DNA from 4 places in the Evansella cellulosilytica DSM 2522 genome. Region 3 is predicted to be linked to each of the others. Evidence: predicted binding sites of a transcription regulator. Region 3 holds the regulator's gene; each other region holds the start of a gene.

Region 1 (4,663 bases), 280 kb from region 3:
GGTGGAGCATAGATCGAGTATAGTTTTAGTGGCTGATGACCTGTATTGATAAGGTTGTGCCACTTTCCAGCTGGTACAAATATCGCATAATCCTTATACGCTTGCTGTTGGAAATTTAGGTACTCTTTTCTATCGCCCATTTGCACTAATCCTTGCCCCTCTTCGATTCGAAGGAACTGATCAAGGTGAGGATGAACCTCCAAGCCGATGTCTTCACCTACGTCGATACTCATCAAAGTTAATTGCAAATGTTTACCTGTCCATAAAGCTGTCCGGAAATTTTGATTATTCTTCGTGACTGTCTCCATATCAACTACAAAAGGGTTTGATCCGTAATCAACAAGATTCGTGTCTCGGTATTTAGGATTAATACTCCTATAGTTAGGATTGTTAAGCCATGTGTCATAGCCTCCGTTGCTATAGTTCCACTGAGTGTTCACCGCATTAGGCCAATGGGATGGTCGGTATGGTGGATAATACATTTTCTTCTCCTCTCGAAAGTCCATTTTCCTTTTATCCTATGCAGATGTCTATTTATAAGTAAGTAAAAAAATAAAAATGGGCGAGAGGTTTATGCTGGTCAAATGATGTATATTAAGTCATGTAAGTTAATAAAGGGATGGTTTGATAGGTAAAAAGTATGCAAAGGAGAACCGTCCCTATTAGCCTAATTAAAGTGTTTTTCCAGTTGGTTTCCAAATCGCGTGAAACTCGTGTTAAATCGCACATAACTCGATCAAAATCGTTTGTAACTTGAAAGGAATCGCACATAACTTTGACCAAATCATGCAAAACTATCAAACTGGCGAGTGAGAACCGTCCCTGTTAGCCTCTGTTAGCCTTCTTGCTTTTTTTTCATCAGTTCCACTTCTACATGGTACACATTCCTATATTTATTTTTTACAGTAAGTACTTTTCCTTTACGGCCTTTTAGCTTAATTCCTTCCTCTTCCTGAGGTACAACATCTCTAATTTGACTTAACAAAAGGTCATTGTCTTCAAAAAATATAACATGATTCATCGTATCACCCATTTCTTTTAAGCTTTGATTATTCTCTGTATGAAATATATGATGAATGTCATCATTCATCACTAACTTTTTTACTTAGGGACTCATCATTTAACCAGATATTTTATCACTACATTTTTAGTGTTAAAATAAACATGTTATTAACTGATGAAGGAGCATACTATGGAAATTATTAGGAAATTAAAGCTAGATAAATATAGTAATATGGCTGTGTTAAATGAACCAGAGGATTATCGCGTATTTGCTGATTATCCAAATACTTTGACGAAGGAACACGACGCTATATTTGTTTTTGTTGAAACAATAGAGGAAATGATGGAAAACATAGATCATATAATAAAAGAAAATAAGCTGTCCGAAAAAGGGTATATTTATATTGCATATCCGAAAAAAGGAAATAAAAGATATCAAACCTTTGTACACAGAGACGAGATTTTTCCTAAGTTGAAGGTTGGAGAAGATGGTTATGTTGGCAATAGCGATGTAAAGTTTTCACGTATGGTTAGTATGGATGATGTATTCACTGTTGTTGGGTTAAAACGTGAAAAAAAGAAAGTACAAAAATCAATTCCATCAAGCCAATGTGTTGCAGATTACGAAGGAATGGTGAAGGATGTTGAGGAATTGCTTCAAAATAATAAAGACGAATTTGATTTTTATCAAAAGCTAACACCAGGATACAAGAAAGATTGGGCGCGATTTATATTTTCTGCTAAGCAGCAAAAAACAAGAGATAAGCGAAAAGAGCAAATGATTGAGGTGCTTTCACAAGGGTATAAAACAATGGACTTGTACCGTCAAAAGAAGAAATGACTATAGGAGGTGAAGGATACTTCTCGTGGATATTTCAGAAGCATGGTATTCTTCAAAAATTGAAGAGGAGGATGGCTTTTAAGACATCCTCCCTTCGTTTATAGGTAAAAAACAAAGAAAAAATAAAAACGAGCTTCACTAAGCTCGTTTTTATTTTTTCTTATGAGTTTGATTTATGTCGTGTATCTATGCTGCATTCGTTACTGTTTTATCAAGTTTCCCTCTGAATATTACAGAGCGAAGGTAAGGGATAACCCAACGGTCTCCACCGAATTTACCTGCATTGTAGCCAGCAGCTAAGATGAAGATTGTAATAAGGATCATCCATGGGTTAGTAGACACTGTACCTGCAAACATAAATGCGAAGTTCATGACGATACCGAAGAACGCTGCCGCTGTTGTTAATACACCTAATATTAATCCTAATCCTACAAGAAGCTCTCCCCAAGCGACCATAAAGCTAAATGTTCCTGCAAATGGAAGTGCAAAATTCTCAATGAAGGCATGGTACGTTGGGTAAGTAGCTGCAACAGTTTCATTAGCAACAACACCGTTTAAATATCCGCCTGCATCAAATCCACCTGTTACTTTTCCCCATCCTGCTGTTAACCAAGACCATCCTAAGTAAAGACGTAAAACTGTTAAAAGACCAGCTGCAATTTTGTTGTTTCGTAAAAAATCCATAAACATGAATAATTCCTCCCCTAAAGGTTTTTATTTTATTTTTCGAAGATCGTCTGTGATCTGTTCTTCTAATAAGTTAATAATAATAGCTTTTGTTAAGGTGATTGACTTTGCGTCGCTCTTGTTAGTGACCACTAACTATCTTCACTTGTAGTATATAACGGATAAAGGTGTGATGAACGTCACACTTATGAACGTTATGTTGCAAACTAGTGACGAAAATGTGAATGTGATTATTTTCACAAGGGAGAGGAGACGATTGAGAGGATAACTCGAAAGGCCGAATTTTTGCCTTCTGAATCATCCTCTAAACAATGTGCGGAACCGACGTAATCTCTAAGAGCCATTATAAGTGGATTTCTTATAATGGACGCGCGGCGAATGGGGTCGTTGCCAGAAACTGAAATAGCTTTTTCAACAGCCTCTTTCCACTTCAAAATTGCCTTAATAATGGAGTAATTAATCCTTTATGAAAACTTCTAATTGAAACGTAAGTGATGACAAGCTATCAAATATTTTTCGAGCTTCTTCACTCTCTTCGTTTAATGGTTTTCCATTCAAGAGTGGTGTTTTATTGTAAACTTTTCGGATACTTATAGGCAAACCAATCCCTTGTTCTTTTGTAATAATAATCTTGTGTGGAGCGTATAAAATCGTATGAATCAAACGTCTTGCTTTACTAGAAGGAGACTCTTTTAGCATCTCTATAACAGCTGAGTCAGTCAGTGTAGGGAATAGCTTTTTATCGTTTTGAGCAGTTGCATTCCAGTGACACTTAATTGCTTCTGCAAGTAATCTATCAACAGCAACCATAATCGGATCGAGAAAAACTTGATGGTCGCGTTTTATTAGTTTCAATAAGTAAATACCTGTTTCTTCATCTGTAGCAATTCCTTTTGATGTACAAGATAATTGAGGTAACAAGTGCTTTGGAAGAAAATCAATTTTTCCCATCATGTATGTATCTCTGAGAAAACTGTCTAGGTGGTCAATGCCTAAAATATACTCATTACCATTCAAGGGAGAAGTGTGTCTAAGAAATTGAATAACTTCGCTCGGACAAATGTTAACTTTATGTAAAATGTCGCTAATTTCTTTTTCTTTAATCATTTGTTCTGTGAGGTGGTGGTGATTGAAGCCTAATGTTTTTTCTACTGAATGTGAAAATGGTAGGTGACCAACATCATGAAGAATGGCAGCAATTCTTAATATATTGTCGTTTGGAAAGAAATATGAAGCTAATTTCCAAACGCCAATTGTATGTTCGTATCTAGAATGAACTACTGATGATAAGAGTGCGCCTGCTCCAAAGTGTGCTAAGTGCTTGAGCCGTCTTACTGGAGTGCTTAGTAATAGCTCTTTTTCCCACTCATAGGGCTCTATTGTTGGATATAAAGGTTCGGTTATCATATTTCAAAAAACCTCCTAAATAAAAAATATTGCAATCTCTAGTACTAAAGATAACGCTAGAGACTGCAATCATGGAAATTATTATCATACTCTTTTAGAGGAAGTTGTCAATACTCTTAGCCTATTAATTCTCTAAAATAGTATAATTAATTGTCATTTAGTAGATTTTGTTTCATTGAACTGGATATGATTGAAGCTTGCGAAGCTTATGTGTAGCCTTAACCATATTTTTAAGAGAAGCTATTGTCTCCTCTTCATTTCGTGTCTTCAATCCACAGTCGGGATTGACCCAAAATTGTTCTTTAGGTATGACTTGTATACTATCTTTTAATATTGTATCTATTTCTTCGACACTAGGGATGCGTGGACTATGAATATCATACACCCCTAGTCCGATACCTAAATCATATGGATCTTGTTTAAGCGACTCGATTAGTTCGCCATGACTTCTAGAAGTCTCAATAGAAATAACATCAGCATCAAGTGCACGAATCGGTTCAATAAAGTCATTAAATTCACAATAGCACATATGCGTATGAATCTGAGTCGTATTTTTAACTCTTGATGTTGCTAGTTTAAATGCGTTTATTGCCCAAGCTAAATATGCATCTCTATTCTCGATACGTAGTGGCAAGCCTTCACGTAATGCAGGTTCATCAACTTGAATAATTTTAATTCCAGCATCCTCTAAAGCGGTAATTTCTTTTCTTAGTGCTAATGCAATTT
Region 2 (4,663 bases), 2.1 Mb from region 3:
CCGTGTTGTTCAAGCGGCTGTACGTCGCATTATAGAGCCAATTTTCGAAGACAAATTTTTGGATTGTAGTTTCGGATTCAGACCGAATAAAAGTGCACATATGGCATTAGAGAAAATCCGAAAGGATTTAATGGATGGGTATGTGTACGTAATTGACGCTGATCTAAAAGCCTACTTTGATACAATCCCACAGGATAAACTCATTCAAGCTGTAAGGGAAGAAGTAGTAGACGGTAGTGTTATTCGGTTGATTCAGAGTTTTTTACAAGCAGGGGTTATGGATGGAGGAAGCTTCCACCTTACTGAAAAAGGAACACCTCAAGGTGGGGTTATTAGTCCATTACTTGCAAATATCTATTTACACCCACTCGATGAACTGATGACAAAACGGGGGCATCGAATCACAAGGTACGCTGATGACTTTGTTATATGTTGTAAATCACAAAAAGGGGCTGAAAGAGTCCTTAAATCAGTAACTCGCTTCTTAAACGAGGAACTAGGTTTAACGGTTCACCCTGAAAAGACTAAGGTTGTTAATAACCTAGAAGAACCATTTCTATTTTTGGGTCACGAATTCAAGGGTGGTTATTATGTTTCTGCATCTCCTAAAGCTTTAAAGAAATTTAAAGAAAAGGTTAAGGAGATCACTAGGCGAAACCAAACCGTAAACATCGAGACATTGATTAAAGAAAAACTTAATCCATACCTAAGAGGTTGGGGTAACTACTTTGGTCACTTTTATGGGAAGACTATATTCACTATATTTGATGGATGGATACGTAGAAGATTAAGATCAGTTCAATTAAGAAGTTGGAGAAATATTAGGAAATTGCACAGGGAACTGAGGAAAAGAAAATGGAAAGGAGATCTCCCTAGATTGCGTATGAATAGATGGAGAAGCTCTTTGTCTACCCCAGTACATACTGCTTTACCTAAAGAATGGTTCGTAGAAATCGGTCTTGTCTCACTTGTAAAACTTTACAATGATCATCATCCCCAACGGGGATAATCATGGAGGAGCCGTATGCGATGACCCGCACGTACGGATCTGTGAGAGGCGCATGAATAATTTCATGCGCCTACTCTATTTAAAATTTGCAGGTAGTTGCAAAGGAGGAATAAAAATGAGGATGAAAAGTATAGGGATTATTCTTTCATCTTTATTTATGATTGTAAGCATCATCATTATTATTAGTGTTGAGTTTAAGAAGATGAAAGATAGCATTGATTTGGCAGAAGCAGAAAATAGACTAATGAAAACAGAAAATGAAACGTTGCTGTCGCTGACAGAAGATTTAAATAGGAAGCGTGATACAGAGAAGGAGAAGTTTGAAGAAGCACTCCAACTAGAACGAATCATTGCATACGTTGAAAGTGAAGAAGGAAGTGAGTACGATGATGTTGCTCATTATATTTCTTGGGAAATGGCAAACGAATTTGCAGACTACTTTTATGAAGATAGTGGTGGCCTCTTTAAAAAAGATTGGGGAAAGTTTTTAGCACTTGCGGCATCAGAAAAGGATATTGATCCACTTATTATATACGAGCTCCTTCGGGTCGAGACTGGCGGTACGTTTAATCCAGAAACTATTGGACCACAAACGCGATATGGTAGGGCACATGGATTAGCACAGTTTATGAAAAATACAAGTCCATGGATAGCAGATATGGCTAACTTACCGTACAATCACGATATGCTATATGACCCATTATATTCAATTGAATTAGCAGTTACTTATTTAGATTTTCTATATAGCCAATATGGCGATTGGGATCATGCGCTCACTGCGTATCATAGAGGAATAGGAGGCATGCAAAATTATATTGAGCGAAATGGGCATGCTAGGAGCTGGTATGCTGTTGAGATCCAAGAGGCGGCAGCAGAAAGTAAAGCCGTTGCAATGAATATTGAATAATTTGAGGGAGACTTAAAAGGTTGATTTTTTACCTATTGAGTCTCCCTTAACAATATTTTTATAAAAAAAGAAACCACTGATTATAAGGGCACTGAAAAAGTCCTTAGATTGAAAGGGGTGGCTAATAAAGATAAGGTCACTTGAATATAGAAGTTGATGAGACCTGCGCAAACTCGCTTTCCATGGAGAGTCGGCAAGCCACTTTTAGCCTTGCTCTGCAGTGTCTCACCGTGACTTATTTTTCCACAGGAACGAGCGACGTTTCTTTGATGAAGCATCGAGTTGTCTCGACGCTGTTCTATCAGCACTTTTTCTCTTTTGGAATCTCTCTATATGCTCACGAAAACGCTCCAAAACATATGCTCGTAGCGGAAGAGAAAGTTACCTCGCTTGCTCCGGTCTCATCAACTTTTTCTATAATTAGGTATATTGAATATTAATGCAGCAAAATAGCAAGTTTTTCACTTTTTCACCTTCAAATTATGCGTCTCTCATTCGGTTCATTTCATCGATTAGTTGACGAGATCGTTTCGCATTTCCTTCTGCGAATTCGCGTAATCGTAGCTTGAGATCATCATTTCTATGGATTCGTTCCGCCTCAATTAAATATGTACGCATCATTTCTTCTTCATGGTCAATAGATGCTTGTAAAAACTGTTGTAAATCCTCTTCATTTTCCATAATATTCACCTCACATATACATTTACCAATTTAACAGCATTCCATTCATGTAATGTTAGTGATTAGCATCACAACGATTATTACATGAATTCGTTACAATGAAATAAATTTGAGAAATGAGGAGGCAATATACATGTTTGCAAATTCACCTTGTGCAAGTAACTTTGGAGATCCAAGAGATATTAATTTTTGTGCACCCTTAAAACAGTTGTTTGATGAGCATCCGTCGCTACTAGAAAAAATGGATGAGTTTAATAAAATGGTCATTTCCTTTGAAAATGGAGATACAAAAACGAATTGGGGAGAAGCAATCACGCTCCTGCATGAGAAGCTTACAGTTTTTGTTGCAGAACTAGAACCCCATTCTGATAGGGAAGAGGATATACTGTTCGAAATGATGGTGAAACATATTGGTAGAGAAGGCGGACCGATAGCAGTCATGGAGTATGAGCATGATACAGCAAAGAAAAATTTAAAGGAATTTTTTACAAAAGTCGTAAAAATAACGCAAGATCACGAATTAGTAACGAAGGAGAAGGCATTTGAGCTTTTTAATCATGCCAAAATAGTGTACACAACGTTAACGGATCATTTCATGAAGGAAGAGCAAATTTTGTTTCCAATGGCTGAGAAAATGCTTTCTAATGAAGAAAAGAAAGAATTGGCAGAGAAGTTTAGGCAAATGGCGTAAGTAAGAGAAATAGTAGAGGTTGACTAAAATATATGGAGTCAACCTCAAGCAATGTGCGGAATTTACCTACTAATATATTTTTTATAGTGTTTCTCGCGACAAATAGAGCACGAACACTGTTCTATTTAGCTGCTTTCTTTAATGGAGGATAGTCTAACAATAATCCTTCATAAACTAGTTTTGTTTTATCTGATCGTCTAAAATCATCTGGTGTTACGAGAGCTGGTATTTTATTCCACAGCTTTATTCCTGCACGCTCCAAAAGCTCAGACACAAATTGTGAACAAAAGTATGACCCCCTCGGCTCTAAAGGCTCTCTCAATGCTACTCCAATGACCCCAAAAATGTTATAAATCATTTGATCTTTTTTTCTCTCAAATAACCCTATCATTCTCTTCATTTTTTCAATTTGTCTATCAGTTACAATTATCTCGTATACAGAACATGTCGTTTGAGGATATAATTTATATGTGCCATTCAAAATATCTTCTTTAATAAAACCAGCATACAAAGGGTTCCGAGGGTTTTTTCTACCAAAGCTATATAACTCTAGTAGATGTTCATCAAAAGCTATTGAGGAGTGATTGTAAGGTGCCTTTGTATATTGTTTTATCGTTTTTGTAAAAACAGTACCGGTATCGGTTAATAAAATATATACTTTTTTATCCATTGACTACTTCTCCTTATCAAAATGTCTAAATCTACTAAAATAGTTGGGAGTATAACTAATGAGTCAAATTTATACATATTTATATATTATTTTTATCGTACTTATGGCAATAAGTATAGTAGTTTTGTTAATAAATTATTTTAAAAAGAAAAATGATTATGATGAGCTTGTGGTAAGAACCCGTTTATGGTGGGGTATGGCAATTATATTTAGTATATCATTAATTTTTAGCCCGACGGTTTCTTTAGTGTCATTAGCCTTCCTTTGTTTTTTAGCATTAAAAGAATACTTTTCAATGATAAAAACACGAAAACAAGATCGTAGAGTGTATAAATGGGCATATTTGGCGATACCATTACACTTTTATTGGATATACATTGGCTGGTATGGCATGTTTCTTATTTTTATTCCAATATATGTATTTTTGTTTTTGCCTGTTATTAGAATTGTAAAAAGCGGAAGCATTGGCTTTCTCAATTCAGTTGCCTCTACGCAATGGGGATTGATGCTGATGGTTTTTGGAATAAGTCATCTCGCTTTATTCCCAAAGCTAATTGTTATTACCGAAACTGAATATGAATTAGCGGTACAGTATGGTGGTTGGCTTGTTTTGTATTTAGTCGTCTTAACACAAGGAAATGATGTCATTCAATATTTAGTTTCAAAGAAACTAGGGAAAAGAAAAATAATACCGCATGCTAATCC
Region 3 (4,663 bases):
AGTGTTTACAGTCGTGTTATAGTCAAAGTGAGCAAAATTTAAGCCAGATAATATACCACGTATATCTGCTTCGTATTGATAGCCACCTGCATCTTTGAAATCTTGCTGTAATTGATCATAATCTGATAAAACTTTTTCATAGTCACTTTGATTCGGATTACTCATTTTTTCTTCTAGTTTTCTTAGCTGTTTCTCCATTTGTTTTAAATGAACAAATACAGTGTTCATCTCTTCCCAAATGGAACGATCGGTGTTTAACCCACTATCCTGTGCAAGGTAACCGATTGAAACGTTTTTAGGTATGATTAAATCTCCAGAGTCAAATGAGAGGTCACCAGCAATAATTTTTAGAAGTGTAGATTTACCGGCACCATTACGACCGACTAATGCTACACGTTCACGGCTTTGTACCTCAAGCTTTACATTTGATAAAATTCTCTCTGCTCCGAAGGATTTTGACAATTGTACACATTGTAATAAGATCATCTTTTTCATCCTCACTGTCTAAATCCATACATTTCACAAAATAAGTGTACATGAATAAACACATATGAAGCAACTTAAATGAAAGTGGTTGTGTAGTTTGTGAAGAAAAGTGTACAATAGTGTTAGTAAAGGGGGTAGAAGCCTTGAGTTCGTTCACGCATTTTAATGAACAAGGGAGAGCCAAAATGGTCGACATCTCCGATAAAGGAGAAACAGTGCGAACAGCTGTTGCAAAAGGAAGCATCCAAGTAAATAAAGAAATATACGATGGCATTCAACAAGGGACAATGAAAAAAGGAGATGTTTTAGCTGTTGCTCAAGTAGCAGGTATTATGGCTGCAAAAAACACATCACAATGGATACCTATGTGTCACCCTTTATCTTTGTCGGGAGTTAACATACATTTTGATTGGGAAACTAGTGAAAGTGAATACACGTTACATATCGAAGCAAGTGTAAAGACAAAAGGAAGCACAGGTGTTGAAATGGAAGCGCTAACAGCCGTGTCAGCAACGGCTTTAACGATTTACGACATGTGCAAAGCAGTTGACAAAGGAATGATAATAGGAGAAAATTACTTGCTTGAAAAAACAGGTGGGAAGAACGGCGACTTTAAAAGATAGCAATAATAAATACAAATATATATTAAATGAAATGGGACTTCAAAAGAGATCTATATTCTTTTGGAGCAACCATCATGCTAGGAGGGAATAGTGTGGATATTGAACAAGCCAAAATACCGCAAGCAACAGCAAAACGTCTACCGCTTTATTATCGATTTTTAGAGAGCCTGCAATCTTCTGGAAAACATCGTGTATCGTCCTCTGAGTTAAGTGAAGCAGTAAAGGTAGACTCAGCAACAATCAGACGTGATTTTTCCTATTTCGGTGCATTAGGGAAAAAGGGCTATGGGTATAATGTTAACTACTTATTGACTTTTTTTCGTAAGACGCTTGATCAAGATGAAGTGACAAAGGTCATTTTAGTAGGAGTAGGTAATTTAGGAACTGCACTATTAAACTATAATTTTTCCAAAAGTAACAACATGAGAATTGAAATGGCATTTGACGTAGACGAAAACAAAGTGGGACAAGAAATTGGAAACGTTAGCATTCATCATTTAAATAATATTGAAGAGCTGATTCAAGGTGAAATTGAAGTTGCTATTTTAACTGTTCCTGCTAATGCAGCACAGCCAATTGCAGACCAATTAGTAAAAGCAGGGATTAAAGGAATTTTAAACTTTACACCAGCAAGACTATCCGTTCCGGAAAACGTTCGTATTCATCATATTGATTTATCAGTAGAACTACAATCATTAGTTTACTTTTTAAAGCATTATCCAATGTAAATGAGAATATTACCCTTTTCTTCAGAAGAGTTCTACATACAAAGTACTTACAGGTGTGTTTAAAGGTTAGTAAGCCTTTAACACACCTTAATTTTATTTATTGGAGTTCTTGAGGCAGTAATGTTGCCCTCATACAAGGGGATGCTATTTTTCGTTAAATAGGCATGTAGGCAATCATCGGCTATCGTGGTATAGTAATAGTAATGTTTCGAGTTTCGAAAAAGTTTTAGCAAGCAGGTGATGTTGTTGAGCAAAGTACCACATAAATGGCTCGTAGTTATTACAGTTTTATTAGGGACTTTTACAATTATTTTAAATAACAGTATGTTAAATCCAGCAGTTCCCCATTTAATGAATGTGTTCGGTGGGGATGCCGTTGCGACTGGATGGGTTATTACGATTTTTATGGTTACAATGGGTATTACGATGCCAGTTACGGGATATTTAGGTGATAAGTTTGGGAAAAAGCAGCTATATATGGCTGGCTTGTTCATCTTTATTCTTGGATCCATTTTAGGAGCTTTTTCGTGGGATCTATCCTCTCTCATTTTATTCCGTGGTCTTCAAGGAATAGGTGGCGGATTAATGATGCCAACATCGATGGCGCTTATTTTTGAAGTTTTTCCGAGGAAAGAACGTGGACTTGCGACAGGGATTTATGGTATTGCTGCAATGATGGCGCCAACAATTGGACCGACACTAGGTGGATTTATTATCGAAATGGGATCGTGGCAATGGCTCTTCCTTTGTAACATTCCTACTGGATTATTAGGTCTTATCTTTTCATATTTGTATTTAAAACAAACGAAAAAGGTCAATGGACTTACGTTTGATTTGTCGGGATTCGTTGCTGTCACGCTCGGTGTAGGTGCGATTTTACTTGCATTAGGAAGAGTGTCGGAGATTGGACATTTAACAAACGTATTGAATATTGCTCTTATTGTTTTCGGACTATTATCGTTATTCCTTTTTATCCGCATAGAAAACAGAAAAGAACAGCCACTTCTCGATTTATCGATTTTTAAAGTACGTGCATACACGTATAGCGTTTGGATTGGAAGTATCAGTAGTATTAGCTTGTTTGCTGGTATTTTTCTCGTACCATTGTTAGTGCAAAATGTATATGGTTACGGTGCGATTATGACAGGATTGTCGTTATTGCCAGGAGCATTACTTTCCGGTATTTTTATGAGCATTGGTGGAAGGATGTTAGATAAAAAAGGCCCCGCACTTGTAGTAACGACAGGCCTTATTTTGACGACAATACCTACCTTTTTATATGGATTTTTAAGCTTAGAAACGGCATTATGGGTTATTTTCGTCCTAAATGGTGTAAGAGGAATAGGGATGGGATTAAGCACAATGCCATCTACAACAGCAGGTATGAATGCTATTCCAGAACAGCTAATTACGAGAGGGTCGGCAATGAATAATGTGCTTCGCCAAATGAGCTCTTCGTTAGGGATCGTTTTCATATCCGTATATTTCGAGGTTAGAAGAGGACAGCTTACTGCACTAAATGGGACATCACTTGAACAATCGAGCTTACAAGCAATTAATGAAGGGTTTATCATTATCGCTATACTTTCCTTAATATCTATACCAATTGGGATATTACTTGGGAAAGAACATAAAAAGCAGCAAAAGGACCACTGAAAAAGTACTTAAATTCAAAGGGTAGACTAATAAATATAAGGTTGTTTGAATATAGAAGTTGATGAGACCTGTGCAAACTCGCTTTCCGTGGGCGGCTGGTGAGCCTCCTCGACCTGCGGTCTGCGGGGTCTCACCCCTGCCTTCGATCCCACAGGAACGAGCGTTACTTCGTCGCCTTATGCTTCGAGTTGTCTCGACGGATACGCTCCAAAGCATATACTCGTAGAGGAAGAGACAGTAAACTCGCTTGCTCCGGTCTCATCAACTTTCCCTTTCCCTATAATGAGCTGTATTAATATTAATGCAACGAAACAGCAAGTTTTTCACTTTTTCAGTGCCTTCTATTTGTATTGCAATGGCTATGCTCGTCGCTCGCCTGATAGGATAAACCCATTCCTATCAGGCTTTTAAACGATTGCGACGGCTACGCACATTGCCTAAGGGCACTGAAAAAGTGAAAGAACGCCACTTTTTCAGTGCCTTCTATTTGTATTGCAATGGCTATGCTCGTCGCTCGCCTGATAGGATAAACCCACTCCTATCAGGCTTTTAAACGATTGCGACGGCTACGCACATTGCTTAAGGGCACTGAAAAAGTGAAGGAACGCCACTTTTTCAGTGCCCTTGCAAAAACAGGAGCGGTTATTGAAGAACGTAAAATAGCTTTATTATCATGACAAAACAAAGGAAGGTTGACTCAAAAGGGGTATCTTACCCAGTGAGTCAACCTCGTTTTAAGGAAAAATCTTATTGGTGCTTACAAACGTAAATTAAAAACATTATCATGAAACATCTTTAATAGCATAAACATACAATAAGACTGAGTTACGTCAATATCGTTTTACAGTTAGGACATAAAGATTTGTCATGCTCTTGCGGTATGCTAGTCTGACATGTTTTGCATATTTTGTTGTTTGCAGCTGATTCAGCTTTGAGAGTTTGACTCTTCTTTTTCTTGTAGAAAATGGAGTATACAAAAAGTAGGACGATGGCGATAACGAGTGTAACAGTAAACCACATTGGCATAGTCTCACCTCCTTTATAAAAAGTAGGTCTTATCTATCTATACTTCAAGCCAGTTCACTTTTAGAACTGAAAAAGGAAAACAATTAGGGGAATATGAATGTTTAATATATAAAGATGAAAACGTTTACAAATGAGTGTCGTTAA
Region 4 (4,663 bases), 280 kb from region 3:
TTTGAAAAAAATTCATCTCTACTATAATAATATATACGATATAAATTAGCGTACGTTTCACAAAAGCCAGCAAAAGAGGTAGAAACCTTTTTGCTGGCTTTTATGTTTAACACTGTTTTCTATTATATAAATGGAACCATTATTAGCGTAAGACCGATAAAGAAGAAAACAATTGGTGAAACGATATTAAGTATTAATCCAAGAGTAGCAAATAGCTTCTTTCCTTTTGCCGTTGCTACACCTATAATTCCTAGAACGACTCCAATCACATGACCAACTGCAATTCCAAATGCTAGCATAATAGCAATTCCTAACCTGATGTCAGCACGATCCATTAAATCAGCATACTCAGGTGCTGCCGTTTCGAGAGTCATCATTTCTGTTAACTCATCGAATGTATAAGGTGTATTATCCGCAATCGTATAGTAATCGTTAATTGAAGATTGTACAAGGATAACTGCTACTATAGCTAATAAAAACATGACACCAAAGATAATGAAAGAAATTATTCCTAATACTGAATGTTTCTTTTGATTTCCTTGCTCATGGTGCTCAGAAGTAAAACCTTGCTGATTATGCGTTTGCATTTCGTTGTTCAATTGTACTTTACCTACCTTTCGAAATTCGGAATGATATTTTTTTTTACCGCACGAAAAAAGCGGCCCAAAAAAATTATACAATAAATTTCTGTCTATAAACCAAAAATTTCCTGATACTTTCGAATCGTTTCTATATTCTCTCATCATTACAATCGACCCATTAAAACAACTTATTAATCATTGTAATAGTACAAAGGTATTAATTAATCCACTTCCAACGTAACCACTACAATTTCCGGTCGATTAAATAACCTTACTGGAAACAAACTATTCCCAAGTCCTCTATTTACAATCATTGTAGAAACTTCTTGGGTTTGCTTCCCTGATGCGTACTTCGGAAATAAACCTTGATTCGGTGCTAATACTCCTCCAACGAAAGGCAGCCTAAACTGACCACCATGAGCATGTCCTGAAAAGATCAAATCCATATGGAACTTCGAGTATACTGGAAACAATTCTGGTCGATGAGAAAGTAAAATATGGAAATAATCTTCCTCCGTTTCATTAGTGATTGCGTCGTTCATAAACTCGTTCACTACATCATAGTCGGAGCGACCCGTTGTATCCTGTTGTGGATCGTCAATACCTGCAATCATTATAGAGTCGTTATCAATACGAATTTCTTCAGAACGATTTCTAAGAACTACGACCCCTAATTGAAGTAGTTTACTCTCTAGAGAATCATAGATTCCAGAACGCCATTCATGATTACCAGTCACATAATAAACTGGTGCAACTTCAATTAAACGTTCCATTAAAAGTAAACTATTCTCTTCGCCACCTCTTCTGGAATCTATTAAATCGCCAGTAAATACGATGATATCTGGCCTTTCCTCTTTCACTACCTCCATTAATCTATTTTGGTCATCTCCAAACTTTTTCCCATGCAAATCTGAAAGCTGAACAATTTTAAAGTCTTCAAAGCTAGCAGGTATTTTATGTGATTGAATTGTGTAATCTGTCAAAGTCAGGGCATTATTTTCGTAATAGAAAAAATAAATAATTGCCATTAACAGTAATAATAGATACATATACTTTCTCCTATATAATTTTTTCAATAGACTCACCACCATTAGCTCGTGTATTTACAAACCTTATTAGCCACTCCAATTAGTAGCTTTATTTTAAACTAATATTGTTTGGAAGTCTTTGAAAAAAATGATCATATTTAATAAATGATAGAGTTTTTGTGAAAATACTCACATTCACATTTTCGTCACTAGTTTGCAACATAACGTTCATAAGTGTGACGTTCATCACACCTTTATCCGTTATATACTACAAGTGAAGATAGTTAGTGGTCACTAACAAGAGCGACGCAAAGTCAATCACCTTAACAAAAGCTATTATTATTAACTTATTAAAAAGAACAGATCACAAACGATCTTCGAAAAATAAAATAAAAACCTTTAGGGGAGGAATTATTCATGTTTATCGATTTCTTACGAAACAACAAAATTGCAGCTGGTCTTTTAACAGTTTTACGTCTTTACTTAGGTTGGTCTTGGTTAACAGCAGGATGGGGAAAAGTGACAGGGGGATTTGATGCTAGTGGATATTTAAACGGTGTTGTTGCTAATGAAACTGTTGCAGCTACTTACCCAACGTACCATGCCTTCATTGAGAACTTTGCACTTCCATTTGCAGGAACATTTAGCTTTATGGTCGCTTGGGGAGAGCTTCTTGTAGGATTAGGATTAATATTAGGTGTATTAACAACAGCTGCAGCGTTCTTTGGTATCGTTATGAACTTCGCATTTATGTTTGCAGGTACTGTGTCTACTAATCCTTGGATGGTTCTCATTACCATTTTCATCTTAGCAGCTGGCTACAATGCAGGTAAATTCGGTGGAGACCGTTGGGTTATCCCTTACCTTCGCACTGTAATTTTCAGAGGAAAACTTGATAAAACAGCAACGGAAATTGCATGATGATATGAGGAGGACTCAATAACCAATTGAGTTCTCCTTTATTTATAGTTAAAGTAAAAGTTTGCTGTTGATTATCACTTCAGGACGCTTGCACCTGTTGTGAATATTAACACCAGCCTTTAACTGAGTTTTCAAACAATAGTATATGCTTTCCAATTTTTTTATGTTATAGTTATTAGCAATTACATATCGTGTAAGAATTGGTGCCAAACTGCGGTTTGGCTTAAAAGGGAAGAACGGTGTAATTCCGTCGCTGTCCCGCAACTGTAAATCGGAGTAACTCACAGTTACCACTGTCTTTGATGATGGGAAGGTGTGAGAAGCATTGATGATAAGCCAGGAGACCTGCCAATTCCTAGTACACACCAAATACCTACGTGGAAATAGGTGGTGACATTCAATTTGTACGACAAACGAGTGATGAGGATGCTCATTTAGCATGTTTTTTCTACTTATCAAACTTGATTGTTAAGCCATCTCCTAACGCGGGGATGGCCTTTTTGTTATTTGGAGATATGTAAAACATTTATGGGAGGGTCCGAAATGAATTTAATTAGTACAGTACATGGTTATCCTTACATCGGTGATAACAGAGAATGGAAGAAATGTTTAGAAGCCTTTTGGAAGAAAGAAATAACAGAGGAGCAATTTAACTCAAAAATGGAAGCAATTCGCTTAAATCATCTGAAGCGCCAGCAAGAATTAGGTTTAGATTTTATCACTGTTGGTGATTTCACCCTATATGATCGTATGCTAGATCATGCAACAATGTTTGGTATCATACCTGAACGTTATAGTTGGATAGGTGGGAAGGTCGAGTTTTCAACATATTATGCAATGGCACGTGGGAAAAGTGATGTTATCGCATGTGAAATGACAAAGTGGTTCAACACGAACTATCACTACATTGTACCCGAATATGAAGACAGACCGTTACAATTAACTGAAAACTATATTTTAGAGTATTTTATAGAAGCAAAGGAAAAATTGGGTCTTATTACAAAACCAACTATCATTGGTCCGTACACTTTTGTGCAATTATCTAAAGGATATGATGAAAAAACGAAAGCATCGTTTTACTTAAAACTATTACCATTGTATGTAAAAGTGTTGCAGGAGCTTGTTGACGCTGGTGCAGAGTGGATACAAATCGAAGAACCTTCATTAGTACTATCTCTAGATAAGGACGATATTAAACTCGTTCAACAAATATACAGACAATTAGTCGAAAGTGTACCATCAGCTAAAATTATGCTGCAAACATACTTTGAAGGTTTATCAGCATATGAGGACATTTGTGACATCCCTGTCGCAGGAATTGGATTAGACTTTGTACACGGTAAAGAGCAAAATACATCCTCCATTCGCCAGTATGGTTTTCCAAAGGATAAAGTGTTAGGAATTGGGGTGATTAATGGGCGAGACATTTGGCGTGCTAATTTAGCAGAAAAAGCAACAGATGTTCATGCTGTATTATCCATCAGCGGTGCTACTAAAGCATGGATCCAATCGTCATGTAGCTTACAGCATGTTCCTGTGACTACAAAATCAGAAACGAAGCTTGAGTCAACACTAATAAACGCATTAGCTTTTGCTGATGAAAAAATAGTTGAAATAACAAGTGTAACTTCCTATGTGCGAGATGATGCTTGGTACGGGAACAAGCGCGTATCTGACAGTATGAAAGCTATTGAAACATTAAGTCAGCATAAAATGAGAAAAAATGAAAAAGTGAGAGAAGAACTTTCTTTACTCGAGCAAAATCATTTTTCAAGACCAATGGCTTTTAAAGAACGACAATCTTTACAAAAAGAAGTACTGCAATTACCCGATTATCCAACAACGACTATCGGCAGCTTCCCTCAATCTAAAATAGTAAAAGAAACACGTAAGGCATGGAGACAGCAAGAAATTAGTGATGATACTTATAGAGATTTTCTAGAAAAAGAGACGGCACGTTGGATCTCCCTTCAAGAGGATATTGGACTGGATGTTTTAGTGCACGGAGAATTTGAACGTACAGATATGGTTGAATACTTTGGAGAAAAATTAAGTGGCTTTGCATTTACTGAAAAAGCATGGGTTGTCTCATACGGTTCCCGCTGTGTAAAACCACCAGTGATATACGGTGAC

The links. Region 3 encodes Rex, which represses fermentation and respiration genes when NADH is low (regulators of the CRP and FNR family bind a similar motif). Its sites were predicted from a motif close to TTGTGAAATATTTCACAA; they were not measured.
Region 1: a site for Rex is predicted at 2,755-2,772, ahead of BCELL_RS03095 (DoxX family membrane protein). Genes of this name have one in related genera too.
Region 2: a site for Rex is predicted at 2,654-2,671, ahead of BCELL_RS13810 (hemerythrin domain-containing protein). Genes of this name have one in related genera too.
Region 4: a site for Rex is predicted at 1,787-1,804, ahead of BCELL_RS03110 (DoxX family membrane protein). Genes of this name have one in related genera too.

Annotation. Positions count from the first base shown of each region.
Region 1 covers NC_014829.1:671,625-676,287, forward strand. The annotation lists gene BCELL_RS03080 (cupin domain-containing protein) at 1-482, opposite strand, end outside; gene BCELL_RS03085 (hypothetical protein) at 836-1,090, opposite strand; gene BCELL_RS03090 (YdeI/OmpD-associated family protein) at 1,193-1,843, shown strand; gene BCELL_RS03095 (DoxX family membrane protein) at 2,030-2,533, opposite strand; gene BCELL_RS03100 (HD domain-containing protein) at 2,987-3,937, opposite strand; gene metE (5-methyltetrahydropteroyltriglutamate--homocysteine S-methyltransferase) at 4,110-4,663, opposite strand, start outside.
Region 2 covers NC_014829.1:2,973,565-2,978,227, reverse strand. The annotation lists gene ltrA (group II intron reverse transcriptase/maturase) at 1-1,009, shown strand, start outside; gene BCELL_RS13820 (lytic transglycosylase domain-containing protein) at 1,125-1,916, shown strand; gene BCELL_RS13815 (hypothetical protein) at 2,397-2,597, opposite strand; gene BCELL_RS13810 (hemerythrin domain-containing protein) at 2,731-3,288, shown strand; gene BCELL_RS13805 (C40 family peptidase) at 3,410-3,958, opposite strand; gene BCELL_RS13800 (phosphatidate cytidylyltransferase) at 4,017-4,663, shown strand, end outside.
Region 3 covers NC_014829.1:392,667-397,329, forward strand. The annotation lists gene BCELL_RS01970 (ABC-F family ATP-binding cassette domain-containing protein) at 1-486, opposite strand, end outside; gene moaC (cyclic pyranopterin monophosphate synthase MoaC) at 630-1,109, shown strand; gene BCELL_RS01980 (redox-sensing transcriptional repressor Rex) at 1,202-1,837, shown strand; gene BCELL_RS01985 (MDR family MFS transporter) at 2,084-3,493, shown strand; gene BCELL_RS01990 (hypothetical protein) at 4,319-4,519, opposite strand.
Region 4 covers NC_014829.1:676,439-681,101, reverse strand. The annotation lists gene BCELL_RS03120 (hypothetical protein) at 123-599, opposite strand; gene BCELL_RS03115 (metallophosphoesterase) at 803-1,630, opposite strand; gene BCELL_RS03110 (DoxX family membrane protein) at 2,027-2,530, shown strand; cobalamin riboswitch at 2,715-2,897, shown strand; gene metE (5-methyltetrahydropteroyltriglutamate--homocysteine S-methyltransferase) at 3,074-4,663, shown strand, end outside.